3 regions of the Duganella sp. GW821-FHT01E12 genome follow, and region 2 is predicted to be linked to each of the others. Evidence: predicted binding sites of a transcription regulator. Region 2 holds the regulator's gene; each other region holds the start of a gene.
What was found. The regulator sigma-54, encoded in region 2, starts transcription at its own class of promoters, with help from an activator protein. The targets are predictions, from matches to a motif close to TGGCANGNAANCTGCTTT.
Positions count from the first base shown of each region.

Region 1 (9,874 bases), on a different contig from region 2:
AGATCAGGCAACTGGGCACGTCGCGGGCGTCGGTCTCGACCTTCAAGAACGCCTATGGCTCGGCCATGATGGCGGCCGCCACGCAAATTCGCGGAGTCAAGAACGATGGCTGCGACGCCAAAGACATCAAGATCGTCCGCGTCGACGGCGGCGAGCCGATTGCCAACGCGGTTTATCTTCCGCTCAACAAGCCGCTGGAGAACAGCTACCTGGTCCAAGGCACGTGGACCGAATCCTGGACCTTTGCCGGTTGCGACAAGACCGTCGCCGTGAAGGTGCAGTTCACCGCCGACGGCTGGGGTGGCGCGTTCTATACGTCCAGCCCGGTCAAGCTTCCCTAGACTATTTGTTCAAAGGGTATCGTATGAGCACCATCAGCGCGACAACGACTTCTTCTACACCTTCCATTCGGAAATAAGACAGACCGCTAACAAAAAATGCCGCTCATGCGGCATTTTTTATGACGGGGCGCGGACGCGCTTAGACGGCTTCGGCGCCGGTCTCGCCGGTGCGGATGCGGATCACCTGCTCGACGTTCTGCACGAAGATCTTGCCGTCGCCGATCTTGCCGGTGCGGGCGGCCTTGATGATGGCGTCCACCACCTGCTCGGCCACGCCGTCGTCGACCACGACTTCGACCTTCACTTTCGGCAGGAAATCCACCACATATTCGGCGCCACGATACAGTTCGGTATGGCCCTTCTGGCGGCCGAAGCCCTTGACTTCGGTCACCGTCAGGCCGGTGACGTTGACTTCAGCCAGCGCTTCGCGCACTTCATCCAGTTTGAACGGCTTGATCACAGCGGTAATCTGTTTCATGACTTCTCCTTATTTTGTTTAACTCGAAAATCTGTAGCCGGGCGAGCCGCGAGCGATTACTTTGTATTGTAATCGACACGCGCCTACTGTCCATCAACGTATGCGAATACCTGTCAATTCCCCGCTTCTTGCACCGGAATGGAGCGCAATTCCTCCAGCCATACAACGCTTTGCGCGTCGCTCGGCGCGCGCCAGTCGCCGCGCGGCGACAGCGAACCGCCGCTGCCCACTTTCGGTGCGTTCGGCACGCAGCTGCGCTTGAACTGGCTGGTGCGGAAGAAGCGGTCCAGGAAGATGCCCAGGTTCTGCTTGATCGCGCCCAGTCCGTACTGGTTGCGCGTGACGTGGTCGCCGTCCGGCCAGCGGCCCTTTTCCTTGTCCTGCCACGCGGTCAGCGCCAGGAAGGCGACCTTGGACGGACGGAAACCGAAGCGCAGCACGTAGTACAGGTTGAAGTCCTGCAGCTCGTAGGGGCCGATGGTGCTTTCGGTGCGCTGCTCCGGCTGGCCGTCCGCCGTGCCCGGCACCAGCTCGGGGCTGATCTCGGTGGCCAGGATGTCGAGCAGCACCTGCGCGTCGTTGCGGCCGATCACGCCGGACTCGGCCACCCAGCGCACCAGGTGCGAGATCAGCGTCTTCGGCACGCTGGCGTTGACGTTGTAGTGCGACATGTGGTCGCCCACGCCGTAGGTGCACCAGCCCAGCGCCAGCTCGCTCAGGTCGCCCGTGCCGCAGACGATGGCGTGGTGGTGGTTGGCCAGGCGGAACAGGTGGTTGGTGCGCTCGCCGGCCTGCACGTTCTCGAACGTGATGTCGTACTGCGCCTGCCCCTCCGAATACGGATGGTTCAAGTCCTTCAGCATCTGGATGCAGCTCGGGCGGATGTCGATCTCCTGCGCCGAGCAGCCGACCAGCTTCATCAGCGCGTGCGCCTGCTTGAGCGTGCGCTCGCTGGTGGCGAAGCCGGGCATGGTGTAGGCCAGGATGTTGGTGCGCGGCAGGTTCAGCTTGTCCATCACGCGCGCGCACACCAGCAGCGCGTGGGTCGAGTCGAGGCCGCCGGAAATGCCGATGACGATCTTCTTGGTGTTGCTGGAGGTCAGGCGCTGCGCCAGCGCCTGCACCTGGATGTGGTAGACCTCGTTGCAGCGCTCGTCGCGACGGCGGGCGTCGGCCGGCACGTAGGGGAAGCGTTCGACGCAGCGCTTCAGCGCCAGCGGTTCTTCGCGGCCGATCTCCAGCTCGAAGAACACGGTGCGGAACTTGTTCACCTCGGCCGCGTGGCGCTGCACCGATTGCGCGAAGGTGTTCATGCGCATGCGCTCGCGCGACAGGCGCTCCAGGTCGATGTCGGCGAAGGTCAGCGTGGCCTCGTCGCTGAAGCGTTTGGATTCGGCCAGCAGCTCGCCGTTCTCGCAGATCACGCCCTGCCCGTCCCAGGCCAGGTCGGTGGTCGATTCGCCGCTGCCGGCCGAGGTGTACAGGTAGGCCGAGATGCAGCGCGCCGATTGCTGCGACACCAGCTGGTTGCGGTAGCCGGCCTTGCCCACCAGCGCGTTCGAGGCCGACAGGTTGACCAGCACCGTGGCGCCGGCCAGCGCGGCGAACGACGACGGCGGGATCGGCACCCACACGTCCTCGCAGATCTCGACGTGGAATTTGAACAGCGGCAGGTCGGCCACCTCGAACAGCAGCCCGGAGCCGAACTGCACGCGCTCGCCGAGCAGGTCGATCTCGGTGGCGACCGCGTAGTCGCCGCTGCTGAACTGGCGGGCGTCGTAGAACTCGCCGTAGTTGGGCAGGTAGCTCTTGGGCACCACGCCCTGGATCTGGCCGTTGGCGATCACCACCGCGCAGTTGTACAGCTGATGCTCGACCCGCAGCGGCACGCCGACCACCAGCGCCAGCTTCCATTGCTGCGAGGCGGCGACGATGCTGTCGAGCGCGTCGAGGCAGCCGTCCAGCAGGGCGCGCTGGTGGAACAGGTCGTCGCAGGTGTAGGCCGACAGGCCCAGCTCGGGGAAGGCCACCAGGGCCGCGCCCTGTTCGGCGGCCTGCGCGGCCAGGGCGATGGTCTGGGCGGCGTTGTGGGCGGGATCGGCGATGCGGCACACCGGCGCGGCGATCGCGACGCGGGCGAAATCGTGGGTGTACAGATTCAGGAAATTCGAGGTCATGTGTAGTCTTTCGCGAGCACAAGGGACATGCAAAATCGAATTATCGCACGGGCACAGCCGGGCCGCCGCCAACAAAGCCGCGCCAGATAGGCTAGACTTGCGCCAATATCAAAGGCCGGAGGCAGGCGTGTCAGAAGCAGTCGTGACCATCATCGATACACTGGAGGGCGTGGACCCCGCACAATGGCGGGCGCTGGCCGGCGACAATCCGACGCTGGCCCACAGCTTCCTGCACGCGCTGCACCAGACCGGCTGCGCCTCGCCCGACACCGGCTGGTCGCCGCGCTACCTGGTGCTGCACCGCGACGGCGTGCTGGCCGGCGCCATGCCGCTGTACCTGAAGGATCACAGCCGCGGCGAGTATGTGTTCGACCATGCGTGGGCCGACGCCTTCCACCGCAACGGCATCGAGTACTACCCCAAGCTGCTGTCGGCGGTGCCGTTCACGCCGGTGACCGGCAGCCGCCTGCTGGCCCGCAACCAGGACGACCGCCAGCTGCTGGCGCGCGCCGCGCTGCAGGTGGCGCGCCAGCTGGGCACGTCGTCGCTGCACATCCTGTTCCCCGACGCGCAGGACAAGCAGGCGCTGGCCGAGGCCGGCTACATGCTGCGCGAGGGCGTGCAGTTCCATTGGGAGAATCCCGGTTATGCGGATTTCGAGGCCTTCCTGTCCAGCATGAAGATGGACAAGCGCAAGAAGATCCGCCAGGACCGGCGCCGCGTGCAGGACGCCGGCATCGTCTTCGAGCACCTGGCGGGCGCGCAGATCGGCGCCGGGGTGCTGGAATTTTTCTACCGCTGCTACGTGTCGACCTACCACGCGCACTACTCCAAGCCCTACCTGTCGCTGGCCTTCTTCGAGCGCGTCCTGCGCGAGACGCCGGACAGCATGATGATGGTGCTGGCCAAGCGCGGCGACGCGCCGGTGGCGGCCGCGCTGAACCTGGTGGGCGGCGGCATCATGTACGGGCGCTACTGGGGCACGCAGGAATTCGTCTCCGGCCTGCACTTCGAGACCTGCTACGTGCAATCGATCGATTACTGCATTCGGCACGGCCTGGCCCGCTTTGAAGGCGGTGCGCAGGGCGTGCACAAGATGTCGCGCGGGCTGGTGCCGACGCCGACCTGGTCGGCGCATTGGGTGGCCGACCGGCGTTTTGCCGACGCCATCGCCGACTTCCTGCAGCAGGAAACGGCAGCCATGGACGAATATATCGATGAGCTCGGCGAGCGCACCCCGTTCAAGGCATGCCCGCCATAGCGTCCCTGCCTACGCCGCGTTGCGACGGCGGCGCGCGGCCGCCCCCATCACGGCCAGGCCGGCGAGCAGCATGCCATAGGTCTCCGGCTCGGGAACGGCAGTCACGTTCAGGTCGGTCAAGACCACGCCGCCCACCGCGCCAAGCTGGCCAGGGCAACGGGCAGAATTGCAGGGATCGAACACGATGCGGCCCACGTTCGCCGCGGGAATCGACAACGTGAACCACTGGTTGCTGGCATCGGTGCCGAAGGTCGGCGAATACCAGGTGCCCAGCAGCGCGTTGCTGCCGAATGCGTAGGCCGTGATGCCGAAGGCGTCCGCATCGCCGGCGCCGTCACCGGCACGGATAGAGATGTTGCCGACCGCGTGCGCGAAGGTGAACGTGATATCGCTGTCGCCGCCGGTGCCGGCAAACAGCCCGCCGCCATACGAGCCCGTGTACGTCAGGTTGCCGGCCTCGGAAGTCATGGTCAGGTCGCCGAAGGTCGCATTCTCGTAGCTTTGACCGTCGGTCATGAAGGTGCTGAAATCGTAATTGGCAGCGGCGGCGCCAGCGCTCCAGCCCAAACCAAGGCACAGTCCGGCGGTGGCCAGCAAACGCGTCATCAATGTCGTCATAAGATTCCCCATCAGTTAGTTATAAAAAATACAAATTTGATGGTACGTGATTATGATTTTTGCATCAAGGAATATGTGACGAATTGGCATGAAACAGCAACAAAGAGCCACAAAGTCGGCGACGGCACGGAAACGCCCAAGCGGTTAGAATGATAGCGTTAACTATTATCTTCCCGGGATGAAACCAGTTTGCTCCGCAGCAACTTCAATCAGGCCTATACTTTGGGCCCCTTGGCGGGTTTTATCAGGAACGTGGCAAGCAAAGCATGAATGCAGATTTTATAAGACAGCGTGAGCGGTTCAAGACCGCCACGATGAAGCGGATCGACGTCAGCGATGAATCGTACAGCAACGTCACGGAGCTCTTGGCGCCGATCGCCAAGCCTTTCCACGCGCGCAAGGGAGAGTACCTGCAACGCGCCGGCGTGCCTGCCACCCATGTGCACTGGATCAGCAGCGGCGTGGTGCGCAGCGGCTTTTTTCAACCGCGACGGCATCGAGGTGACGCTGCGTTTCTACCGCGAGGGCGAATCGGCCACCACGCTGACCGACCTGATCAACGGCGAAAGCGGCCAGCCGGCGGTGCAGTTCCTGGTCGCGGAGACGCCCATCCACGGCTTCACGCTGGACTGGAAGCATTCCTGCGCACTGCGCGCGCAGCACGAGGTGATGCAGCACTACCACCTCAACATCGCCATGCACGGCCTGCAGACGCTGGCGCAGCGCGCCTACACCAACGGCGAGACCTCGGCCCACGAACGGCTGGCGGCCTTCCGCGAGGAATATCCGGGGCTGGAGGCGCGCATCTCACAGCGGGCGATCGCGTCCTACCTGGGCATCACGCCGCAATACATGTCGCGCCTGCGGCGCGAGGCCGAGGCGGCCAGCGGCGCGCCGCGCGGATAAAAAAAAGCCCCTTGCGGGGCTTCGTTGTTAGCAGCGCGAATTACGCGATGCCGTTTTCCTTGTTGTACGTGGCGACGCCGCTCAGGATCTCGGCTTTCGCTTCTTCCGGGCCGTACCAGCCGTCGATCTTGACCCATTTGCCTTTTTCCAGGTCTTTGTAGTGCTCGAAGAAGTGCTGGATCTGGCGCAGGCGCAGTTCGTTCAGGTCTTCCGGCTTCTGCCAGTGGCTGTAGATCGACAGCACCTTGTCGACCGGCACGGCCAGGACTTTGGCGTCTTCACCGGCTTCGTCGGTCATCTTCAGCACGCCGACAGGACGGCAGCGCACCACCACGCCCGGGATCAGCGGGAACGGGGTGATGACCAGCACGTCGACCGGGTCGCCGTCGGCGGACAGGGTGTTCGGCACGTAGCCGTAGTTGCATGGGTAGTGCATGGCGGTGCCCATGAAGCGATCGACGAAGATCGCGCCCGATTCCTTGTCGACTTCATACTTGATCGGATCGGCGTTCATCGGGATTTCGATGATGACGTTGAAATCGTTCGGCAGATCGCGGCCGGAAGATACTTTGTTCAAGCTCATGGGGGTTTCCTCGTAAGTGCTGGCAAATGTTTAACCGCATAATTATAGCGAAGTACAGCCCGCTTGTGCGGCGCAGCACCGCAAAACAGTCCCCGGACGCCACGGCTGCCAGTCTTCAGGTTCCTGAGCCGGACTTGCGCCGAGCGTCACTGTCTTGCGCCGCCGGCGCTCTGCCTGGGGCTGCGGCTGATCGCGGCCACGTCTGGCTGGCCGGGAGATGGCGCACCGCGGTCTGGCGCGCCGACGGCGACGCCGGAGGGCGTTCGCCTTCGGCCGGGCGGCCGTTCGCCAGCTCGCCGCCCTCGTGCAAGCGCGCTATCGCGGCTTTTCGCGCCGAGCGGCAGACCTCGGCCAGCAGCCATTCATTGCTGCCGGGGAGGCGCAGCCACACGGCTTTCCATGCGTTGCGGTTGCCGCTGCCGTGCAGGTTCGCAAAGCACGATGGCGACACCGCGCGCCCTTCATTCCGGTACGCGGATCGGGAATTGGAGCTTATACGTGGGCTTGATCTTGGGCGATGTAGGCATGGGGGCTCTCTAAAATCGGTTTTTACTAAGCGCTGCTAACCACTACTAACCTTTACTACACAGCGCTATCCCTTACTAAAAATGCCGTGCCGAATGCTAATCGCTACTAATTTTTCGGCCTGTATTCGTTAGAGGCGATTAGTATTTTTTAGTTCCAAAAATAGCGAGGAGCCGCACGAAATATCGATGGTTAGCATTGGGTAGTAGTGGTTAGCGGGTTTTAGTAAAAGCCGAAAAAATAGACCCCGCCTTGCACATGCCCGAGGTCCGGCCAATAAAAATTCGTCGTGAGAACGGGTTTGCGGAACTGTCAGGTGCGATTCGCGACATGGCCCCATTTGGCCGGTTTCGCGACAATCTTGTTACTCCCCGCTGCGCGGCCACTGGCCTAAAGTTGTCCTGCAGCGCCGATCCGAGGCGCATCCACAGGAGCCAACCATGACCAGTACTGAAACCTTGAACCATGCCGTCGTCACGCCAGCCGAATGGCTGCGGCAACGCCAGAACCTGTTGGCGCGCGAGAAGGAATTGACGCATATGCGCGACCAGGTCGCCCGCGAACGCCGGGCCTTGCCCTGGGTGCGCGTTGAGAAAAACTATGTGTTCGACACGCCGCAAGGCCGACGCACGCTGGGCGACCTGTTCGAAGGCCGGCGCCAGTTGGTGGTGCAGCACTTCATGTTCACGCCCGGCGCCGAACAAGGATGCGGCCACTGCTCCTACATGGCCGACCATACCGACGGCGCCCTCGCCCACCTGGCGCAGCGCGACGTGAGCTTCGTCGCCATCTCGCGCGCGGCGCTGGGCGACATCGAGCGCTTCCGCCATCGCATGGGCTGGCGCTTCCATTGGGTGTCGTCGGGGGAAGGCGATTTCAACTACGACTTCCACGTCAGCTTCCGGCCGGAGGAGCTGGCCAGCGGCGAAGTCGATTACAACTACCAGCGCCAGCCCATCAAAAACCCAGACATGCCCGGCGTCAGCGTGTTCTACAAGGACGACGACGGCGTGGTCTACCACAGCTACTCGACCTACGGGCGCGGCGTGGAGGTGATGATGCACACCTATAATTTCCTCGACCTGACCCCGCTGGGCCGCAACGAAGACGCCCTTCCCTACACCATGGCATGGGTGCGCCACCACGACCGTTACGAGGCCGCGCCCGCCGCCAGCGCGTGCTGTCATGCGGCGGCATGAGCAGGCGTTACGGGCGATGACGCCGATCGCGGCCGGCCACGCCGCCTCGGCCGCCTTGATGACGGCCCTGCACGGCGCCGGCCTGATGCTGGCGCCGGTGCTGGTGCCGCTGTGCGGCAGCGACGGCGCCGTGCGCGAGGTGGCCGTGGCCGGTTCGCAGACGCTGGTGCTGGCGGCGGCCTGCCTGCACGCGGCGGCGATGCTGGCCATGAGCGCCGCCGTCAACGCGCTGCTGAAGCGGTTCTGCGCGGCGTAAAAAAACCCGTCGCAAGGACGGGTTTGTTTTTAGAGGATGGTGGCCAGCGCGCACTGGCGGTAGTGGCTGGCAGCTTCTTCCGGCTGGGCCAGCGCTTCGTGCAGCTGCGCCAGCTTCAGGTGCGACTCGCGCACCATGCGCGGATCGGCCGCGTCGGACAGCGCCTGCTCCAGGTAACGCTGCGCCTTGCCCCACAACTTCTGCTTCAGGCACAGCGAACCCAGCGTCAGCGCCAGTTCGGCGTCGGTCGGACGCGCGTGTATCCAGTTCTCGCAATGCTCGATCTGCATCAGCAAGGCGGCCGAACCGGCCGGCGCGGCCGCTTCGCGGTAGGCCCGCACCACGCGGTCGTCCCAGTCGGCGGCCAGCGATTCCTCCGCCACCAGGCGCGCCTCGTCGTGCAGCCCGCGCGCGTTGAGCGCGGTGGCGGCGCGGCAGGCCACGTAGGGCTTGATGCGGTCGGCGTTCGGCACCGTGGCCCACACCCGCTGCAGCGATTCGGCGTCGTGCGCGCTGTCGGACAGCATGTCGTCGTAGGCCAGCTCGCGCAGGCGCGACGACAGTGCCGGATGCAGCGCGCGGTGCTTGTCCAGCGAACGCACCAGGCGCAGCACTTCCGGCCAGTTCTTGGCCTGCTGCTGGGCCTTGAGCGACCATTGCAGCGCGTGGATGTGGCGGGTGCCGCTGGCGTTGAGCTCCTGCACCGCCGCCAACGCCTGCTCCGGCTGGTGGTCGTCGACCAGCAGTTCGGTCATCGTCATCAGGCGCGCGGTCTTCATCGCGTTGTCGTCGCTCAGCTTGGCCAGCCAGTTGTCGCGGCGGGCGCTCTGGCGCATGCGGTGCGCGGCGCGCGCGCCGATCAGCGACGCCACGCCGGCGTTTTCCGGCAGCTCCGAGGCGCGCATCGCGGCCTTCTCGGCATGGCCGAAGCGGCCTTCGAACAAGGCCTTGAGCGCTTCGCGCAAGCCCTTGTTGCCGTCGCGCTCGCGCTTGCGCTGGCGGTAGGCGGCGACCTTGCCCGGCATCTTGACCGTGGCGCGGAAGGCGCGGATCACCAGGTACAGGAAGGCGAACAGCGCCACTTCCAGCACCACGAAGAAGTTCAGCGACAGGTCGATCCGGTGCGGCGGGTAGAACAGCACCACGTTGCCGGGATTGAAACGCGCCGTCACGGCGATACCGATGGCCGCGGCCATCAAAGCGACTATCCAGAGAAATAAACGCATGACTATGGCTTCGCTTTGTAGTTGCGCACAGCGTTCAGGCTGTCCGACAGGGTCGGCATCTCGATCGCCAGGTTGCTGCTCTGTACCTGGCGCAGCAGCATCTGCACGGTCTGCGTCGACTTGGCGCGCACATCGAAATACTTGACCAGCGCTTCCTGCGCCGCGATCAGGTCGGCGCGGAAGGCCGTCTCGTTGCGCGACAACAGCGCCATGCGCGCGTTCAGCAGGCGCAGCTTGAGGTTCTCGCGCAGGAAGTAGGCCTGGGTCGGCGACAGCATCAGCGCGTCCGGCGTGGTCACGCTGC
Region 1 covers NZ_JBWKWR010000004.1:318,312-328,185, reverse strand. Annotated here, with positions in the region: gene AC07WS_RS14775 (hypothetical protein) at 1-341, shown strand, start outside; gene AC07WS_RS14770 (P-II family nitrogen regulator) at 481-819, opposite strand; gene AC07WS_RS14765 (NAD(+) synthase) at 933-2,996, opposite strand; gene AC07WS_RS14760 (GNAT family N-acetyltransferase) at 3,124-4,257, shown strand; gene AC07WS_RS14755 (PEP-CTERM sorting domain-containing protein) at 4,267-4,875, opposite strand; gene AC07WS_RS14750 (Crp/Fnr family transcriptional regulator) at 5,314-5,781, shown strand; gene ppa (inorganic diphosphatase) at 5,822-6,364, opposite strand; gene AC07WS_RS14740 (DUF899 domain-containing protein) at 7,330-8,088, shown strand; gene AC07WS_RS14735 (hypothetical protein) at 8,105-8,344, shown strand; gene AC07WS_RS14730 (heme biosynthesis protein HemY) at 8,374-9,570, opposite strand; gene AC07WS_RS14725 (uroporphyrinogen-III C-methyltransferase) at 9,573-9,874, opposite strand, start outside.
Region 1: a site for sigma-54 is predicted at 5,145-5,162, ahead of AC07WS_RS14755 (PEP-CTERM sorting domain-containing protein). Genes of this name have one in related genera too.

Region 2 (9,874 bases):
CTGGATGATGAGCGGATCCATCAGATGGCTGCCGCCCGCCAGGTTCAGCAGCACGAAGCCGAACTCGCCGGCCTGCGCCAGCGCCAGGCCGGTGCGCATCGACACGCCGTCCGAGGCGCCGAACAGCTTGGCCAGCCCGGCGATCAGCGCGAACTTGAGCAGCACCGGCCCCGCCAGCAGCACCAGCACCAGCCACCAGTGCGTCATCACCAGCCGCACGTTGAGCAGCATGCCGATGGTGATGAAGAACAGCCCCAGCAGCACGTCGCGGAAGGGCTTGATGTCCTCCTCCACCTGGTGCTTGTATTCGGTCTCGGAGATCAGCATGCCGGCCACGAAGGCGCCCAGCGCGAGCGACAGGCCGGCGCGCTCGGTGATCCAGGCCGCGCCCAGCGTGATCAGCAGCAGGTTGAGCATGAACAGTTCCTGCGAGCGCCGCTTGACCACCACCGTGAACCAGCCGCGCACCAGCTTTTGGCCGAAGAACAGCAGCAAGGCCAGCACGATCACGGCCTTGAGGCCGGCCCAGGCCAGCGTCTCGACCAGCGCGTCCGGCCGCTGGCCCAGCGACGGGATCAAAATCAGCAGCGGCACCACGGCCAGGTCCTGGAACAGCAGGATGCCGATGATCTTGCGGCCGTGCGCGCTTTCCAGCTCCAGCCGCTCGGTCAGCATCTTGGAGACGATGGCGGTGGACGACATGGCCAGCGCGCCGCCCAGCGCGAACGAGGCTTGCCAGCCGATGTGGATGGCCGGCGGCAGCTGGGTCGCGATGGCCCAGCCGAACACCATGGTGGCGGCGATGGTCAGCACCACCTGCGCCATGCCCAGCCCGAACACGATGCGGCGCATGGCCATGAGTTTGGGCAGGGAGAATTCCAGCCCGATGGAGAACATCAGGAACACCACGCCGAACTCGGCCAGCGAGTGGAAGGCCTCGCTCGACTCGGCCAGGCCCAGCGCGTGCGGGCCGATCAGGATGCCGACCGCCAGATAGCCCAGCATGGGCGGCAGATGCATCATGCGGAAGGCCACCACGCCCAGCACCGCGCTGCCCAGCAGCAACAAGGTCAATTCCAAAGGTGTAAACGTCATATCAACATAGCCAGAAAATATTATTTCGTTGTTTGTGGGCTGTAGCGGCCCTTATGTTGTTACTGGCAAGTTTTTTGCTTTCTCAATTCGGCTATACTTGGGCATGAGTGTAACCCATGAAAAAACAATGCTGAAAGCTTTTGACGCAAATATGGCCGCGCATGCGTTGCGCCTTGCCCGCGACACCCTGCAGAACGAGGCCGAGGCCATCGCCGCCCTCAACGCCCGCCTGGACGCCGACGACAGCGTGGTGCAAGCCATCGAGCTGCTGCTGAACTGCAAGGGCCGCGTGGTCGTGTCCGGCATCGGCAAGTCCGGCCACATCGGCCGCAAGATCGCCGCCACGCTGGCCTCGACCGGCACGCCGGCGCTGTTCGTGCATCCGGCCGAGGCCGCCCACGGCGACCTCGGCATGGTCACCGCCGACGATGCCTTCATCGCCATTTCCTATTCCGGCGAAAGCGCCGAGCTGATGACCATCCTGCCGGTGGTCAAGCGCATGGGCAGCAAGGTCATCGCCATGACCGGCAAGCCCGGCTCCAGCCTGGCCGACATCGCCGACGTCCACCTGAACGTGGCCGTGGCCAAGGAAGCCTGCCCGATGAATCTGGCGCCGACCACCTCCACCACCGTCACGCTGGCGCTGGGCGACGCCATCGCGGTCGCGCTGCTGGACCTGCGCGGCTTCAAGGAGGAGGACTTCGCGCGCTCCCATCCTGGCGGCGCGCTGGGCCGCCGCCTGCTGACCCACGTGCGCGACGTCATGCGCAGCGGCGACGCCGTGCCCAAGGTTACCGCCGACGTCAAGCTGACCGACGCGCTGCTGGAGATCACGCAGAAGGGCATGGGCATGACCGCCGTGGTCGACGCCGACGACAAGCCGATCGGCGTGTTCACCGACGGCGACCTGCGCCGCATGATCGAGAAGGTTCAGGACTTCACCAAGGTCGTGATCCGCGACGTCATGCACGCCAACCCGCGCAGCATCTCGCCGGAAAAGCTGGCGGTCGACGCGGTCGCCGTCATGGAACAGTTCCGCATCAACCAGATGCTGGTGACCGACGCCGACGGCAAGCTGGTCGGCGCATTGCACATCCACGACCTGACCCGCGCCAAGGTGATCTGATGACGGACTTAACGTATGTGGAACGCGCCGCGCGCGTCAAGCTGATGATCTTCGACGTCGACGGCGTGCTGACCGACGGCAGCCTGCACTACGGCGCCGACGGCGAGGCGCTCAAGACCTTCAACGTGCACGACGGCCTGGGCATCAAGCTGCTGCAGGAGTCCGGCGTGCAGACCGCCATCATCAGCGCGCGCACCTCGCCGCAGGTGATCAGGCGCGCGGCCGACCTCGGCATCGGCTTCCTGCACCAGGGCGGCCACGACAAGCTGACGCCGTTCAACGCGCTGCTGGAAAAGACCGGCCTCACCGCCGAGCAGGTCGGTTTCATCGGCGACGACGTGGTCGACCTGCCCATCCTCACGCGCGTCGGCTTCGCGGTGGCCGTGCCGAACGGCCGCGCCGAGGTGCTGGAGCGCGCCCACCACACCACGGTGGCCGCCGGCGGCCGCGGCGCGGTGCGCGAGGTGTGCGAGCTGCTGCTGCACGCGCAGGGCAGCTACGAGCGCGTGATGGCGCAGTTCCTGGTTTGACGGGGAGCGAGCATGCATAAGCGAACAGCCCACCGCTGGCAGTTGACCATCGTGATGGTGGTCGGCGTGTTTGTCGCCGTCGGCAGCTTCTGGCTGGTGCAGGTGGTCAACCAGGCCGGCCAGGAAGCGCAGGCCGACCAGCACCGCAACGAGCCGGACTACATCATCGACCGCTTCAGCCTGGTACGCATGAACAAGACCGGCCAGCCGGCCTACATCATCTCCGGCGAAAAGCTGACCCACCGGCCGATCGACGACGCCTCCGACATCGACAAGCCCTATGTGCACAGCCTGTCCGCCGACCAGCCGCCGATGAATATGCATGCCGACACCGCCCATGTCGACCAGGGCAATACGCGCGTCAAGCTCAATGGTAATGTGGACGTGGTGCGCCCGGCCACGCCGAAGGCGCAGGCGCTGCGCATGACGACCTCGACCTTGACGGTGTACCCGGACGAGGAACGGATGGAAACCACCGCGCCGGTGGCGCTGGAAATCGGCAACGCCACCGCCAACGGCGTCGGCATGAAGGCCAACAACGCCACCCGCGAAGTGCAGCTGGGCGGACGCGGGCAGCTGGTGCTGCCGCCGCGCCCCGGCCATTGAAGAACCAACGATGATGAATGGAATGATGATGAAAAAATTGATGTTCTCGGCCGCCGTGCTGCTGATGGCGGCCTGCGCCGCCCACGCGGAAAAGGCCGACTCCACCAAGCCGACCACGATCCAGTACGACGATCTGCAGATCGACGACGTCAAGCAGGTCAAGACGCTGATCGGCAATGTGATCCTGACGCGCGGCACGCTGCTGCTGAAGTCGCCCAAGGCGGTGATGACCACCGACCCCGAAGGCTACGACTTCGTCGTGCTGACCAGCACGCCCGGCACGCCCGCCACCTTCCGCCAGAAGCGCGACGGCGCCGGCGACCAGTGGGTCGAGGGCGAGGCCGAACGTATCGAGTACAGCAACAAGACCGACCTGGTCAAACTGTTCTCCAAGGCCAAGGTGCGCCGCCTCGAAGCGGGCCGCCTCAGCGACGAGGTCAACGGCGAGTTCATCTCCTACGACAGCCGCAAGGAACAGTTCGCCGTGAAGAACACCGTCACCGGCGAGAGCAAGCCGGGCGCCGGCCGCGGCACCATGGTGATCCAGCCGACCATCCGCCCGGCCGCGCCGGCCACCGCGCCTGCAAGCACGCCGGCCGCGTCCACGCCGCCGGCCACGGAGAAGTGAGCATGGAACCATCCTGCGGTAGCACCCTGATCGTACGCGGCCTGCAAAAGACCTACGGCAAGCGCCAGGTCGTGCATGACGTCTCGCTGCAGGTCGAATGCGGCGAAGTGGTGGGCCTGCTCGGCCCCAACGGCGCCGGCAAGACCACCTCGTTCTACATGATCGTCGGCCTGGTGCCGTCGGACGCCGGCAGCATCGACATCAGCGGCACCGACATCTCCTCGCTGCCCATCCACCGCCGCGCCTCGCTCGGCTTGTCCTACCTGCCGCAGGAAGCGTCGGTGTTCCGCAAGCTGACGGTGGAAGAAAATATCCGCGCCGTCCTCGAAATCCAGAAAGTGGACGGCAAGCCTTTATCCAAGGCTGCCATTGATGAACGGCTCAATACCCTGCTGGCCGATTTGCAGATCGAAAAGCTGCGCGAGAACCAGGCGCTGTCGCTCTCGGGCGGCGAGCGCCGCCGCGTGGAGATCGCGCGCGCACTGGCGACCAACCCGCGCTTCGTGCTGCTCGACGAACCATTCGCCGGGGTCGACCCGATCGCCGTGATTGAGATCCAGCGCATCGTGCGCTTCCTCAAGGAACGCGGCATCGGCGTCCTCATTACCGATCACAATGTGCGCGAGACGCTGGGCATCTGCGACCGCGCATATATCATCAACCAGGGCACGGTATTGGCTTCAGGCCGGCCAGACGACATCATCGCCAACGAATCGGTGCGTCGCGTGTATCTGGGTGAACACTTCCGTATGTAAAACCCATGAAACAGTCTTTGCAACTGCGCACGTCGCAGCACCTCGCGCTGACGCCTCAGCTGCAGCAGTCGATCCGGCTGCTGCAACTGTCGACGCTGGAGCTGCATCAGGAACTGGAACAGCTGCTGACCGATAATCCGCTGCTGGAGCGCCTCGACGACCCGCTGGACCGCTCGCTGCGGCTGCTGTCGGACGGCGCCATCAGCCAACAAGCCCCGGTCGGCGACGCGCCGCCCGAAGGCCCGCCCAACGCCCAGGAAGCCCCTGCCGCCGACGCCGACAACTACGACGGCCCGGCCGCCGACACCGAAAGCACCAGCAGCGACGCCGACGTCGACTGGAGCGACGCCGGCCGCAGCAAGGCGCCCGACGACGAGGATTCGCGCCCGCAACTGGAGGCCAGCCACTGCACGCTGCGCGAGCACCTGATGGAGCAGATGCGCGTGACGGTGCTGGAGATGCGCGACCGCGCGCTGGTCGAGCTGATCATCGACGCGCTGGACGAGAACGGCTACCTGGAGGAATCGCTGGACGAGATCCACGCCCGCCTGCCGGAGGAGCTGGAGGTGGACCTCGACGAGCTGCGCACCGCCTTGTCGCTGCTGCAAAGCTTCGACCCGATGGGCGTGGGCGCGCGCAACGCGTCCGAATGCCTGGCGCTGCAGATCAAGCGCCTGCCGGGCATACCGATGGTGACGCGGCGCATGGCGCTGGCCATCGTGGAAAATCATTTGACCTGGTTCGCCCAGCGCGACTTCAACAAATTGAAGAAGGCGTTGGTGTGCGACGACGAGGATTTGCGCGAAGCACAAACCGTCATCCGCCAGTGTAATCCGCATCCGGGCTCGGCGTTCGCGTCGGACGTGTCGGACTACGTGGTGCCGGACGTGATCGTCAAAAAAGCGCGCAACGGCTGGCAGGTCAGCCTCAACAACGACGTCATGCCGCGCCTGCGCGTGAACGCCATGTACGCCAACCTGCTCAAGCAGGGAAAAGGCGAGGGCGCGATGGGCGCGCAGCTGCAGGAAGCGAAGTGGCTGATCAAGAATATGCGCCAGCGTTTCGACACGATTTTGCGCGTCGCACAAGCGATAGTAGAACGACAAAAGAACTTTTTCTCCCATGGCGCGGTTGCCATGCGCCCCCTTGTGCTTCGCGAAATTGCTGATACACTGGGTCTACACGAGAGCACTATTTCTCGCGTAACAACTCAAAAATATATGCTGACCCCGCATGGCATGTTTGAGTTGAAATATTTCTTTGGTAGCCATGTCGCCACCGAAGCGGGGGGGGAAGCAAGTTCGACGGCGATACGCGCACTCATTGTGCAATTGACAGGAGCAGAAGACCCGAAAAATCCTTTATCCGACAGTAAGATTGCGGACATGCTGGGAGAACAAGGCATGGTGATTGCGCGACGAACTGTTGCCAAATATCGCGAAGCGTTGAAGATCCCGCCAGTCAGTCTCCGCAAGTCTTTGTAGTTCCTTGGTTCCTGCGCGCCCGGTAGCAATGGGCCCCGCACTAACCGTAAGAAGCGACATCATCTTTAGGAGTGTGTATGAATCTCACCATCAGTGGACATCATCTCGAAGTGACCTCGGCCATCCGTGAATACGTGCAGAGCAAGCTGGAACGCGTCACCCGCCACTTTGATCAAGTGATTGATATTGCTGTCATCCTGACTGTAGATAACCTTAAAGAGAAAGAGAAACGCCAGAAGGCTGAAATCAACCTGCGCATGTCGGGCAAGACCGTCTACGTGGAAAGCCTGTCCCAGGACCTGTACGCCGCCATCGACACCTTGGTCGACAAGCTGGATCGGCAGGTCATGAAGTACAAAGCCAAGGTCCAAGAGCACGGCCACGATGCGATCAAGCATCTCCCGGATAGCTACGAACCCGCTGCCGCCGCCCTATAACAACGGCCTCGGCACCATCAAACTAAGGGCGCACTGGCGCCCTTTTTTGCGCCCGCATAGAATAGGGTTTTCACCACTATCCTGCGACCTCATGAGCGAATACGTCCACACCAGCGTCAGCAACGGAACCGGCTACATCACGCTGGACCGGCCCAAGGCCTTGAACTCTTTATCGCTGGCGATGGTGCGCGATATCACGCAGGCGCTGATGGCGTGGCGCGACGACAGCGGCATCGCGGCCGTCGTCATCCGCAGCAGCAGCGAGAAGGCCTTCTGCGCCGGCGGCGACATCCGCTTCTTCTACGACGCCGGCCGCGCCACGCCGCAGGGCGGCAGCGCGCTGGTGGAGGATTTCTTCACCGAGGAGTACGCGCTCAACCACCTGATCCATTTTTATCCCAAGCCCTACATCGCGCTGATGGACGGCGTGGTCATGGGCGGCGGCATGGGCGTGGCGCAGGGCGGCCCCGATTGCCGCGTGCGCATCGTCACCGAGCGGACCAAGATGGCCATGCCGGAAGTGAACATCGGCCTGTTCCCGGACGTGGGCGGCAGCTACTTCCTGTCGCGCGCGCCGGGCAAGCTGGGCTGCTATCTGGGCGTGACCGGCGTGACCATCGGCGCGGCCGACGCGCTGCACGCGGGCCTGGCCGACCACTTCGTGCCGGGCAGTGAGATGGCGGCGCTGTCGGCCCTGCTTGACGCGACGCCGGGCGCCGGCTTGCGGGCCGCCATCGCCGCCTTCGCCGCGCCGTTCAAGGACGCGGCGGGCGACAGCAAGCTGGCCGCCGAACGCGCCGCCATCGACCGCCACTTCGGCGCCGGCTCGGTGCCGGCCATCGTCGCCTCGCTCAAGACGGACGACAGCGCCTTCGCGCAAAAAACGCTGCAGGTGATGGCCACGCGCTCGCCGCTGATGATGTGCGTGACCCACGAGCTCATCGAGCGCGGCGCCGCGCTGGACGTCGCCGGCTGTCTGCGCATGGAGCGCACGCTGGTGCGCCACAACTTCGAGGACGGCGAAGTGATCGAAGGCGTGCGCGCGCTGGTCATCGACAAGGACAACGCGCCGCAGTGGAAGCCGGCGTCGCTGGACGAGGTGGACGCCGCCATGGTGCGGCGTTTCTTCGAGCCGGTGTGGCCCGACTACGCCCACCCGCTGCGCCACCTGGACTGAGCGCCGATGACCGTCGAACTGGACCGACTCGATATCCAGATATTGAACCTGCTGCAGGAGGATGCGGCGATCCCGCTGCGGCGCATCGCCGAGCAGGTGCACGCGTCCGCCGCCACCTGCCAGCGCCGCATCGCCCAGCTGCGCGCCAGCGGCGTGCTGGTCAAGGAGGTGGCGCTGGTGGACCGCGTGCGCGCCGGCCGTCCGCTGACCGCCTTCGTCACGGTGCAGCTGGAGCAGCAGAACACCTCGCTGCTGAAGATGTTCGAATCGCTGATGCGCGAGGAGGCCGACGTCATGGCCTGCTACGAGGTGGCGGGCGAGTTCGACTTCATGCTGGTGGTGACGGCGGTGTCGATGGAAGCGTTCCAGGCGTTCACACGGCGCGTGTTCACGTCGAATAACAACGTCAGCAACTACAAGAGTTTGCTGGCCATGAACTGCGCCAAGTTCGAGACCAAAGTGCCTTTGTGAAGATAGAATAATTCTTGCACCGGAGCGGGCGATTTTGCAATTTTGTCTCACGGCCGCTGGGTATGATGGGCCTTCCCAATTCAGGAGGACCGCATCATGATCGACCATGTTTCCATCGGCACCCGCGCACTCCCGCGCGCCACGGATTTCTATACAGCCTGCTTCGCGCCGCTGGGCTATACCTTGCAGCACAGCGACGCCACGCAGGTGATCTACGGCGCAGACGGCGTCTGGAGTTTCTGCCTGTACCCGTCGGCAGGCGAGGGCGCGCTGGCCGGCGACCGCAGCCATGTCGCGGTCACGGCGCCCAGCCAGCAGGCTGCGCGGGAATTCTTCGACGCGGCGATGGGATCGGGCGCGACCGCACTGCGCGAGCCCGGCCCGAGGCCGGACATCAACGAGCGCTATTTCGGCACCATGATCAAAGACCCGGACGGCCACACCATCGAAGTGGTGCACTGGAGCCGATGACCAGGACTACTGCTCGCGGTGGCGCAGGATGACGCGTTCGGATTGCTGGAAGTAGGCCGCCAGCTGCTCGGCCATGTAGACCGAGCGGTGCTGGCCGCCGGTGCAGCCCACCGCCACCGTCAGGTAGCTGCGGTTGTCGGTCTTGAAGGACGGCAGCCATTTTTCGATGAACACGCGGATGTCGTTCATCAGGTCCAGCGCGCTTGGCTGGGCGTTGAGGAACTCGATCACCGGCGCGTCGCGCCCGGTCAGCGGGCGCAGGGTCAGGTCGTAGTAGGGGTTGGGCAGCGCCCGCACGTCGAACACGAAGTCCGCGTCCAGCGGCACGCCCAGCTTGAAGGCGAACGATTCAAAGAACAGGATCAGCGGCGCGCGCTCGATCGCCACCAGGTCCTTGACCCAGGCGCGCAGTTTGTTGGCGCTCAGCTCCGAGGTGTCGATCACATGGCCCAGCTGCTCGATGGCCGAGAGCCGCTCGCGCTCTTCCGAGATGCACTCGATCAGCGTGCGGCGCGCCGCCGGGTTCTGCCCCGGCCGCAGCTCGTGCGACAGCGGATGGCTGCGCCGCGTTTCCGAAAAGCGCGCCACCAGCGAATGCGTGTTCGCGGTAAGGAACATGACCTTGACGTCGTGGCCCTGTGCGCGCAGGCGTTCGACGGCGGCCGGCAGCGTGGCCAGCGATTGGGCGCTGCGCGCATCGACCGCCACGGCCAGCGCCTCCAGGCCGTCCTCGACCAGGGTGTCCACCAGGCTGGCGAGCAGGGCGGGCGGCAGGTTGTCGACGCAATAGTGTCCCGTGTCCTCCAGGACGTTCAGGGCGACGGACTTGCCGGAGCCGGAAATACCGGTAATGAGTACGATGCGCATAGCCCGGGATGATACCGCAGGCCGGCGAAGCTTGCCCATCCTGAGCGCTTTTAGTTTTCGCAATGATGCGAAAAAGCCATGGGGCTTAGTCGCCGCTCATCGCTTGTCGCTGGCGGTGGAGCAGGGAATTCGCGGGGCATCGCCCCGAGCCTGCGGAACGGCCTGCCCATGCATGGGCAGGCTCCTTGGCGCCATCAATCGCCGCTCATGGCCTGCCGTTGCCGTTC
Region 2 covers NZ_JBWKWR010000001.1:995,966-1,005,839, forward strand. Annotated here, with positions in the region: gene AC07WS_RS04285 (monovalent cation:proton antiporter family protein) at 1-1,095, opposite strand, end outside; gene AC07WS_RS04290 (KpsF/GutQ family sugar-phosphate isomerase) at 1,223-2,221, shown strand; gene AC07WS_RS04295 (KdsC family phosphatase) at 2,221-2,751, shown strand; gene lptC (LPS export ABC transporter periplasmic protein LptC) at 2,764-3,357, shown strand; gene lptA (lipopolysaccharide transport periplasmic protein LptA) at 3,386-3,985, shown strand; gene lptB (LPS export ABC transporter ATP-binding protein) at 3,988-4,740, shown strand; gene AC07WS_RS04315 (RNA polymerase factor sigma-54) at 4,746-6,224, shown strand; gene hpf (ribosome hibernation-promoting factor, HPF/YfiA family) at 6,302-6,661, shown strand; gene AC07WS_RS04325 (enoyl-CoA hydratase/isomerase family protein) at 6,753-7,838, shown strand; gene AC07WS_RS04330 (Lrp/AsnC family transcriptional regulator) at 7,845-8,309, shown strand; gene AC07WS_RS04335 (VOC family protein) at 8,406-8,780, shown strand; gene rapZ (RNase adapter RapZ) at 8,787-9,647, opposite strand; gene hprK (HPr(Ser) kinase/phosphatase) at 9,842-9,874, opposite strand, start outside.

Region 3 (9,874 bases), on a different contig from region 2:
AAGCAGGGCGCGTATCAGGTCGACCCGGCGCGCAGCGCGGTGCTGGCCGAACAGGCCAAAGCCTTCCCCGACAACGTCGAACTGGAGTCGCTGCTGACCTTTGCCGGCCCCGGACAAGCCGACTACGTGCGCCAGGTCGCGGCGGATGCCGGCAGCCTGTCGCTGCGCCAGCGCATCAGCATGGTGCGGCTGCCCGCCGCCACGACCGCAAGCGGCTGGCAGCCGCGCAGCTACCATCCATATTCCGGCGGCTTCGACGCCAGCTACTACGACTTCGCCACACCGCTCGCCAGCAGCATCGATGTGCACTGGCAGGTTCGGCACCGGCTTGAGAAAACCGATCCGGCGGCGGCGGTGAGCACCGTCAAGAAGCCCATCGTCTACTACGTCGACCGCGGCGCGCCTGAGCCGGTGCGCTCGGCGCTGATCGCTGGCGCGTCGTGGTGGGCCAGCGCTTTCGAGAAGGCCGGCTTCAAGGACGCCTACCGCGTCGAGTTGCTGCCGGAAGGCGTGGACGCGATGGATATCCGCTACAACGTGATCCATTGGGTACACCGCGCCACGCGCGGCTGGTCCTACGGGAACGCGCTGGCCGATCCGCGCACCGGCGAAATCATCCGGGGCGCCGTCACACTGGGCTCGCAGCGCGTGCGGCAGGACATCCTGATCGCCGAAAGCCTGCTCGCCCCATATGGCAAGAACGCCCCGGCCGACAAGCAGAAACTGGCCGAGGCCATGGCGCTGGCGCGCCTGCGCCAACTGGCCGCGCACGAAGTCGGACACACGCTGGGCTTCGCCCACAACTTCGCCGCCAGCCGCATGGGCAATGGCTCGGTGATGGACTATCCGCATCCCATTCTCAAGCTGGACGCCAAGGGCGACGTCGATATCGCCGATGCCTACGGAGTCGGCGTGGGACCATGGGACGACTACATCGTCAAATACATCTACGGCGATTTCGGCAGCGGCGCGCAGGAGCAGGCGGCGCTGGCCAAGCTGCGCGCCGATGCACACGCTGCCGGCATGCTGTACTCCAGCGACCAGGACGACCGCGCGCCCGGCTCCAGCCATCCCGATGGACTGCTGTGGGATTTCGGCGCCGACTCGATCAAGACCTGGGACCAGCTGGGCGCCGTGCGCCGGCGCGCACTGCAAACCTTCTCGGTCGACGTGCTGCCCGACGCGCGCCAGCTCGGCGAGCTCGAAGCGCGGCTGGTGCCGGTCTACCTGCTGCAGCGCTATCAAGGCGAGGCGCTGGCCCGCCTGATCGGCGGCGGCGATTTCGACTACGCCAGCAGCGGCGACGTCAAAGCGGGTATCGCCAAGGCAGGTATCAAGGCCGTCGACGCATCGACGCAGCGCCAAGCCCTGAGCCGCCTGGCGGACAGCCTGCGCGCCGAATACCTGGCGCTGCCGGCCAATGTACTGGACGTTCTGACCCCGCCGTCCATGGGGCATGAACGCAGCCGCGAATACTTCGCCACCCGTATGGATAGCGTGTTCGACGCCTTCTCGATCGCCGAGGCGGGCGCCGCGCAGACCGCAGGCTTCCTGCTCGATCCGGCGCGCATCAACCGTGTCGCCTGGCAGCACGCGCGCGACGCGCAGCAGCCGGGCGTGCAGGAGGTGCTATCGCTGCTGCTGCAGAAAACCTGGAAGCGCGAGCCGGTTCCGGCTTCGGTGGCTGGCGGCGAGGCGGTGCAGCTGGCGGCCAACTGGGTGGTGGTCGATGCCACGTTGAACCTGCTCGACGGCGGCAAGCTGCATCCGCAAGTCGATGCGGAGGTGCGCCAATCCGCCCGCGAACTGGCGCAATGGCTGCAGAAGAATCCGGGCAAGGGCGTCATCGCCGACAGCCGCAAGCAAGCCGCCGCGCTGATTTCCGCCTATCTGGCCGATCCGCGCAGCGTCAAACTGCGTGCGATGCCGGTTATCCCGCCGGGCGCCCCGATCTGAGCCCTAATCCCGTGCGCACCAAAATGACGCCTTATTTCGGTGCGCACGGCCTTGGTGCAGATTCATGCACAAAATAAAAACATCATAAAATCAACCACTTAAAATTTGCACCAAATTGGAACGAAAATTGCTTTTATCAGTGCTCGTTGTCAATTTTTGCATTATTTTGGGGAGAGATTTTGATGGATGGATACAAAGACGGCGCCAATGCATTGTTCATATTGCTTGGCGCCATCATGATTTTGGCCATGCATGCCGGCTTCGCGTTTCTGGAGCTGGGTACGGTGCGCAAGAAAAACCAGGTCAACGCGCTGGTCAAGATCCTGATGGATTTCGCGGTATCGACGATCGCCTACTTTTTCGTCGGTTACAGCATCGCCTATGGCGTCAATTTCTTTTCCTCGGCCGAGGTGCTGGCCGCCAAGAACGGCTATGAGCTGGTCAAATTCTTCTTCCTGCTGACGTTTGCCGCCGCCATCCCGGCGATCATCTCGGGCGGCATCGCCGAGCGCGCGCGCTTCCATCCGCAGCTGATCGCCACCGCGCTGCTGGTCGGTTTTGTCTATCCCTTCTTCGAGGGGATCGTCTGGAACCACCGCTTCGGCGTGCAGGAGTGGCTGGCGTCCGCCTTCGGCGCCGAGTTCCACGACTTCGCCGGCTCGGTGGTGGTGCACGCGGTCGGCGGCTGGATCGCCTTGCCGGCGGTGCTGCTGCTGGGCGCGCGCCGTGGACGCTACATGAAGAACGGCGCCATCGCCGCCCATCCGCCATCGTCGATACCCTTCCTGGCGCTGGGCGCGTGGATATTGACGGTGGGTTGGTTCGGCTTCAACGTCATGAGCGCGCAGGCGCTGGACAAGATGAACGGCCTGGTGGCGGTGAACTCGTTGATGGCGATGGTCGGCGGCACGCTGGTCGCGCTGCTGATGGGGAAGAACGATCCCGGCTTCGCCTACAACGGCCCTTTGGCCGGCCTGGTGGCGGTGTGCGCCGGCTCGGACCTGATGCACCCGCTGGGCGCACTGGCCACCGGCGCGATCGCGGGCGCGGTGTTTGTATGGATGTTTACGCTGGCGCAGAACAAATGGAAGATCGACGACGTGCTGGGCGTGTGGCCGCTGCATGGACTGTGCGGCGCCTGGGGCGGCGTCGCGGCGGGCATCTTCGGCCAGAAGGCGCTGGGCGGCATCGGCGGCGTATCGTTCGCCGCGCAGCTGGGCGGCACCGTGCTGGGCGTGGCGATCGCGCTGGTGGGCGGCTTCGCCATCTACGGCGTGTTGAAAGCCACGCTGGGCCTGCGCCTGGACCCCGAGGACGAATTCCAGGGCGCCGACCTCGCTATCCACCGCATCAGCTCCACGCCGGAGCGTGAGTCGAACTGGTAGGTCAGGGGACTTGGCTTACCGTCCCGCGCCGCAGCACATAGTCGCCGGCGGATGGCGCGGTGAAGTACAGCGTCCCGGCGTCCTGCTTCACTTCGTATTGTACCGGCGCGCTTCCGGCCTGGGCGACGGTCCAGATGCCGGCGCTCAGGTCCGTGACCAGCACCTGCACCGGCAGGCTGGACGCCGTCAGGGTGAAGGTGGCGGAGTCGGTGAGTTCCTTGCTGTCCTTGGAGAACAGCACCGCCCGGTCTTGAATCTGTACGCCGGATAGCTTGTCGGACGCGATCGAGGTCGTTGCCAACGGTTCGGGGCCATTGGCGGCGTCCATCACCTGCATGACGTTGAGGAAGGTATCTGTGGCGGCCTTGGTGGCCGGCGATATTTCTACGCGCCATGTCCCCGCTTCTTCCGTGTTTTTGGCGGAGCCGGCGACTATCGGATAGTTGACGCCTTGGACCAGGTACTCTTTGCCGGGCCCGCCCACTGCGGTAATGAGGGCGTTGGCTCCGGCTGGCAGCAGCGTGCGGTTGACGAGTTTTCCGTTGTAGCCAAGCGTCGCATCGACGCGCTTGATCGTCACGGTGTCGCCGCTGATCTCCGGCTGCGATTGACTGTGCAGCAGCCACGTCTTGGTAAAGCTGTCGTTGTTCGACGTGATTTTGTCGAACACAATCAGGGCGGCGGGGTGGGCCGGATCTTTCAGTTTCGGGTTCAGGTTCAGGAAGACGAAAGAGCGCTTAACTTCGCTCACCTTGGTCGAGTAGGCGTTGGTCAGGTCGCCCTTCAGATAGCTGAATTCTGGCGTGAGCGGGTCGGGTCCCGCATCGTGTTTCAATACGCCTGCCACGACGGAACTGTCCTTGACGGGATAGTCCAGCATGACGTCGGGCGGTGAAATGCCCAGCAGGTCGGCTTGCGAGAACGACTCCGGTCGGTTTGCTGGATTGACCCAGCGCTGTCCGCCGTCATTGGCCGAATTCTGGAAGGTTTCGGCCGGATCGAAAATCAACAGGCTGTTGTGCGCAATCGTCCGCTTGTGATAATTCATGTCGTGGCGACCGCCGTAGCCCTGCGCGCAGCTAGCCGGTGCCGGCGGACAGGTTTCCAGCAACCCTTCGTAAATTCCGGACGCCGTGGCGAGCCCTCCCTTGTAGTAGATCTGGAATTGTCCGGCGTCGAGGTGCTGATGATTCCGGTACTGGACGCTGCCAATCTTCATGCTGGCGACCACCACGCCCGATCCTATCGCCACACCGTCAGTCCAGCCGGTGCGCGCCACCATCATGCCGTACGGCTCGGGAAAATACTTCGTCAAAGGCAGCGCCTGGAATCCTTGCTCGGCGAGCTGTGTATCGCGGAACAGCACATGCCAGATGTCGTCCAGCGCGGCGGAGCTGACGCTGATTTGTTCCGCCCCTTTTTGTTCCAACATCATCTCGTGCTTGAGGACGGGATCGCTGTAATAGCTGGACGCCAGCAGGTACGGCATCGGCTCCGACCAATACAGGCCGTACGGCATGTATTGCGACTGGTAGACATCGCCATCCCGCAGGAATTGTCCATCCGGCCTGCGCATGTAGATCCAGTGATAGGGCGTAAATTGCTGCGCCGTGTCGAAGATATGATCGCTGCCCATGCGGCGGAAGATCCAGGACGCGAACATGTCGCCGATATAGCGCACAGGCCCGTACGACACGCCCTGATGGTGGGCCTGCGCCGGGTAGGCGTAATCGCGCGGCACAATGTAGTCGGCAAAGAAGCGGCCGGCCACCAGGCGATAAATCGCCGGTGCTTCGTCGTAGTAGGCGATGGCGGCGGCCAGCTGGTCACGCATCAGCAGCGTTTCGCTGCCATGGCCGGTGACCGAGCCTTCCTTAGTTGGCGGGAAGCCGATTTCCATGTCGGTGGCGATAGCGACAGTTTGCGTGATGAAGAAATTGCGCTGATCGGCGCTGAGCTGCGGGTAGCACCAGTCGTAGACGAGGGCGGCGGTCAGGATGGCGTCGCCGCGCTGCCGGCCTGTTTCGGTTGCGCCGAACTGCACGGAAGCGAGGTATTCGTTCATCATCGCCACAGCCTCGGCGCCGCGGGCCGGATCGCCGAGAAGTGAATACAGGGCCTTCGCTCGAATCGACGCAAGCAGCCCCTTGTCATAGTTGGAGTCTCCGGCCTTGGCGGGCGGCGCCAATCTGCCTGAACTGGTGGATGCGGCAGCGGTCTCGAGGCGCAGTTTTATTTTCTGCAGTTCCGGAGATGCGAATTGATTGCGAATCTGGGCGAGATCGGATTCCCTGGCAAACAGGCGCGGGTGGCCGGCTGTTGGCGTGACCGGCGGCGCGGCAGGGTTGACGCCGAATTCTGTGGGCGTAAACGCCGGCAAGGCCGTGACGATGATGCGGTCCACGCCAAAATTTTGCTTTCCGGGCGTGAGCTTGATGGTCTGCTTGCCCTGCGCCAGAGGGCGGGATATCGCGTACCATTGCCAGTCGTTTGAGTTGGCAGGCATGTACAGCAGGGAGTTGGTAGTCGGTGTACTCAGGCGTACAGCATTGGAATTCCCGTCTTTGGACAACACCCGTATCCAGATTTTGTACGTGCCTGGATAGGGAATGTCCACGTCGTACGATAGTTCGAGCTGTCCTTGCGCGGCAACCATGTATTTGCCACCGGACGCGGCCACGCCGTTAGTCAGCACCCACGATGCGTTCGCCGGGCTGGCTTCCGCCTCGATCATTGTGTCGATGGGACTGGCCGCGAGGACGGGGGCGCTGGCAAGCGCCAAGCCGATGTTGAGCAACGCGCGGGAGAAACGAAGAGAAGGCATGGGACTGGCTCCTTGCAATATTTATTTATTAATAATTGCAAGGATAGTAACACCAATCATGCCCACAGTGGAGCCAGGATGGCTAGCGGTGTATGACCACCAGCAGCGCCTTCGCCTCGGTCTTGCCGACGTTGCGGATGATGTGCTGCTGGTCCCCCGGGTAGCGCGCCGTGCCGCCCAGTTTCACCTTCTTCTTGTCCGCCCCCACTTCCACCTCCACTGAGCCGTGCAACAGTGTCAGGTGCTCCTGCGCGCCCGGATCATGCCCTTGCGAAGCCAGTTCGCCACCCGGCGCCAGCGTCAGTTCATACCATTCATATTTGCTGGCCAGTTCCAGCGGACCCAGGATGCGCAGCACATAGCCGGCGTGATGTCCCGGCAGGGTGGGGATCTCATGAGCCTCGATCACGCGAACCGTTTCCGTCTCCCGCTCGGCCGTCGCCAGCAGTTCGCCGATCTGCACGCCGAGCGCATTGGCCAGCCGCCAGGTGATGGCGATGGTCGGATTCGCCTTCTCACGCTCGATCTGGGACAGCATCGACTTGGAGACGCCGGCGATGCGGGACAGATCTTCCAGGGTCAGGCCACGGGCCAGGCGCAGCCGCTGCAGGGCGACGCCGACTTCTGGAGGTGCATTGGTCGAAACGGGTGTTTTCATTGTTTTATTCGGCAGATGGGCTAAATTTCAAGTGAATCACTGCGCGCGCACGGCTTGCGCTGTTCACTGGTGTTCTGTAATATTCGATATATTGAATTTGAGTTTGATATAACGGATTTCTCATAACGTAGTGAAATCGTACCACAGACAGGAACCATCATGACCACTCCAGCAAAAAGCACCTTCTTCAGCGGCCTGCAGCAAAACCTCGACCAGTTGCGCGAGCAGGGCCTCTACAAGCCAGAACGCGTACTGGCCTCGCGCCAGGGCGCGGAAGTGATGAGCGAAGACGGTCGAATGCTGATCAATATGTGCGCCAACAACTACCTGGGCCTGTCCGGCCAGGAGTGGGTGGCGCAGGCGTCCATCGCGGCGACCGAAAAATATGGTTATGGACTGTCCTCGGTACGCTTCATCTGCGGCACGCAGACGGTGCACAAGCAGCTGGAGCAGGCGATCTCCAAGTTCCTCGGCACCGAGGACACCATCCTGTACGCGGCCGCCTTCGACGCCAACGGCGGCGTGTTCGAGCCGCTGTTCGACGAAAACGACGCCATCATCTCGGACGCGCTGAACCACGCCTCCATCATCGACGGCATCCGCCTGTGCAAGGCCGCGCGCTTCCGCTACGCCCACAACGACATGGCCGACCTGGAAACGCAGCTGCTGGCCGCAGCCGGCAAGCGCCACAAGGTCATCGTCACCGACGGCGTGTTCTCGATGGACGGCACCATCGCCCAGCTGGACAAGATCTGCGACCTGGCCGACAAATACGGCGCGCTGGTGATGATCGACGAATGCCACGCCTCCGGCTTCATGGGCGCGACCGGCCGCGGCACGCACGAGCACCACAACGTCATGGGCCGCATCGACATCATCACCGGCACCCTGGGCAAGGCCCTGGGCGGCGCGATGGGCGGCTTCACCTCGGCGCGCAAGGAAGTGATCGACATGCTGCGCCAGAAATCGCGTCCCTACCTGTTCTCGAACACGCTGGCGCCTTCGATCGCCGGCGCGTCGCTGGCCGTGCTGCAAAAGCTGTCGGAATCGACCGAGCTGCGCGACCGCCTGCACGAAAACACCGCCTTCTTCCGCAAGGAGATCGAGCGTATCGGCTTCACCATCAAGCCGGGTACGCACCCTGTAGTTCCTGTCATGTTGTTCGACGCGCCCGTCGCGCAGAAATTCGCGGCACGAATGTATGAGCTGGGCGTTTTGCTCAGCGGCTTCTTCTACCCCGTGGTCCCGATGGGCCAGGCGCGCGTGCGTGTCCAACTGTCCGCGGCCCACAGCCGCGAACAGCTGGAAACCGTGCTCAAAGCATTCGAACAGGCAGGCCGTGAACTTGGCCTGCTGAAGAACTAAACATGAAAATCGTCAGGAACAATAATATGAACACCCAAGAACGCATCCTCGTCATCGGCGCCAACGGCCAGATCGGCAGTGAACTGGTGGAGGCGCTGGCCGCCCAGCATGGCGCGCAAAACGTCATCGCCGCCGACATCAGCCCGACCAATTTATACAGCGCGGCGCGCTACACCACGCTCAACGTGCTCGATAAGGTCGCGCTGTCGGCGCTGGTCACCGACGAGGGCATCACCCAGGTCTACCAGCTGGCGGCGATGCTGTCGGCCACCGGCGAAGCGGCGCCGCTGAAGGCCTGGACACTGAACATGGACGGCCTGCTCAACATCCTGGAAGTGGCGCGCGAACGCGGCGCCATCGGCAAGCCGCTGCGCATCTTCTGGCCTTCGTCGATCGCCGCCTTCGGCCCGAACACGCCGGCCGTCAACACGCCGCAGACCACGGTGATGGACCCGACCACGATTTACGGCATCAGCAAGCTGGCCGGCGAGCGTCTGTGCGAGTACTACTTCATCAAGTACGGCGTCGACGTGCGTTCGATCCGCTACCCTGGCATCATCAGCTTCAAGTCGCCACCTGGCGGCGGCACCACCGATTACGCCATCGCCATCTTCCACTCGGCGCTGCGCGGCGAGCGCTATGAATGCTTCCTGGGCCCGCAGACCACGCTGCCGATGATCTACATGCCCGATGCGATCCGCGCCACCATCGAACTGATGGACGCGCCGGCGGAACAGGTGAAGGTGCGCTCGGCCTACAACGTGGCCGGCGTGTCGTTCAACCCGGAGCAGCTGGCCGCCGCCATCACGCGCGCGCTGCCGGACTTCAAGATCGGATACAAGCCTGACAGCCGCCAGGCCATCGCCGACACCTGGCCGCAAAGCCTGGACGACGCCACCGCGACCGCCGACTGGGGCTGGAAAGCCCGCATCGGCGTCGACGAGATGGTCGCCGACATGCTGGCCAACGTCGACGTCCACCTGGGCAAAGCGGCGTAATTCAAAACACATAAAAAAGAGAGAGACAACTGATGGACATGAGCGTATTCGACCTGTTTAAAATCGGCATAGGGCCGTCGAGTTCCCACACCGTGGGACCGATGGTGGCGGCCCGCCGTTTTCTGCTCGATAGCGCTCCGCTGGACGATGTCACCGGCGTCACCGCCGAGCTGTATGGCTCGCTGGCGCTGACCGGCGTCGGCCACGCCACCGATAAGGCGGTGATCCTCGGTCTGATGGGCGAAACGCCGCAGGACGTGGTGCCCACCAGCGTCGACTCTCAACTGGCGAGAGCCGAAGAATTGGGCGAGCTTTTGTTGTTGGGCTCCCACAAGGTGCCGTTCAAGCGCGGCACGAACTTGATCTTCCACATGGCCGAATCGCTGGCCGAGCACCCGAACGGCATGCGCTTCACGCTGACGCGCGCCGACGGCAGCACCTTCAGCAAGGTGTACTACTCGGTGGGCGGTGGCTTCATCAAGGAGGCGGGCGAGGCACATCAGGCAGCGCCTATGGTGGGCAGCACGCCCGCCGCCGCGATTCCGTTCGCCTTCGACACCATGGACCAGCTGCTGGCCCACGGCGAACGCACCGGCCTGACCATCCCGCAGATGCTGCGCACGAACGAAAACGTCAAGCGCAGCGACGAGGAGCTGAACGCCGGCATCGATAAGATCTGGAACGTGAT
Region 3 covers NZ_JBWKWR010000007.1:326,919-336,792, forward strand. Annotated here, with positions in the region: gene AC07WS_RS20840 (zinc-dependent metalloprotease) at 1-1,956, shown strand, start outside; gene AC07WS_RS20845 (ammonium transporter) at 2,139-3,341, shown strand; gene hepB (heparin/heparin-sulfate lyase HepB) at 3,343-6,165, opposite strand; gene AC07WS_RS20855 (helix-turn-helix domain-containing protein) at 6,248-6,823, opposite strand; gene kbl (glycine C-acetyltransferase) at 6,983-8,188, shown strand; gene AC07WS_RS20865 (NAD-dependent epimerase/dehydratase family protein) at 8,215-9,186, shown strand; gene AC07WS_RS20870 (L-serine ammonia-lyase) at 9,219-9,874, shown strand, end outside.
Region 3: a site for sigma-54 is predicted at 2,073-2,090, ahead of AC07WS_RS20845 (ammonium transporter). Genes of this name have one in related genera too.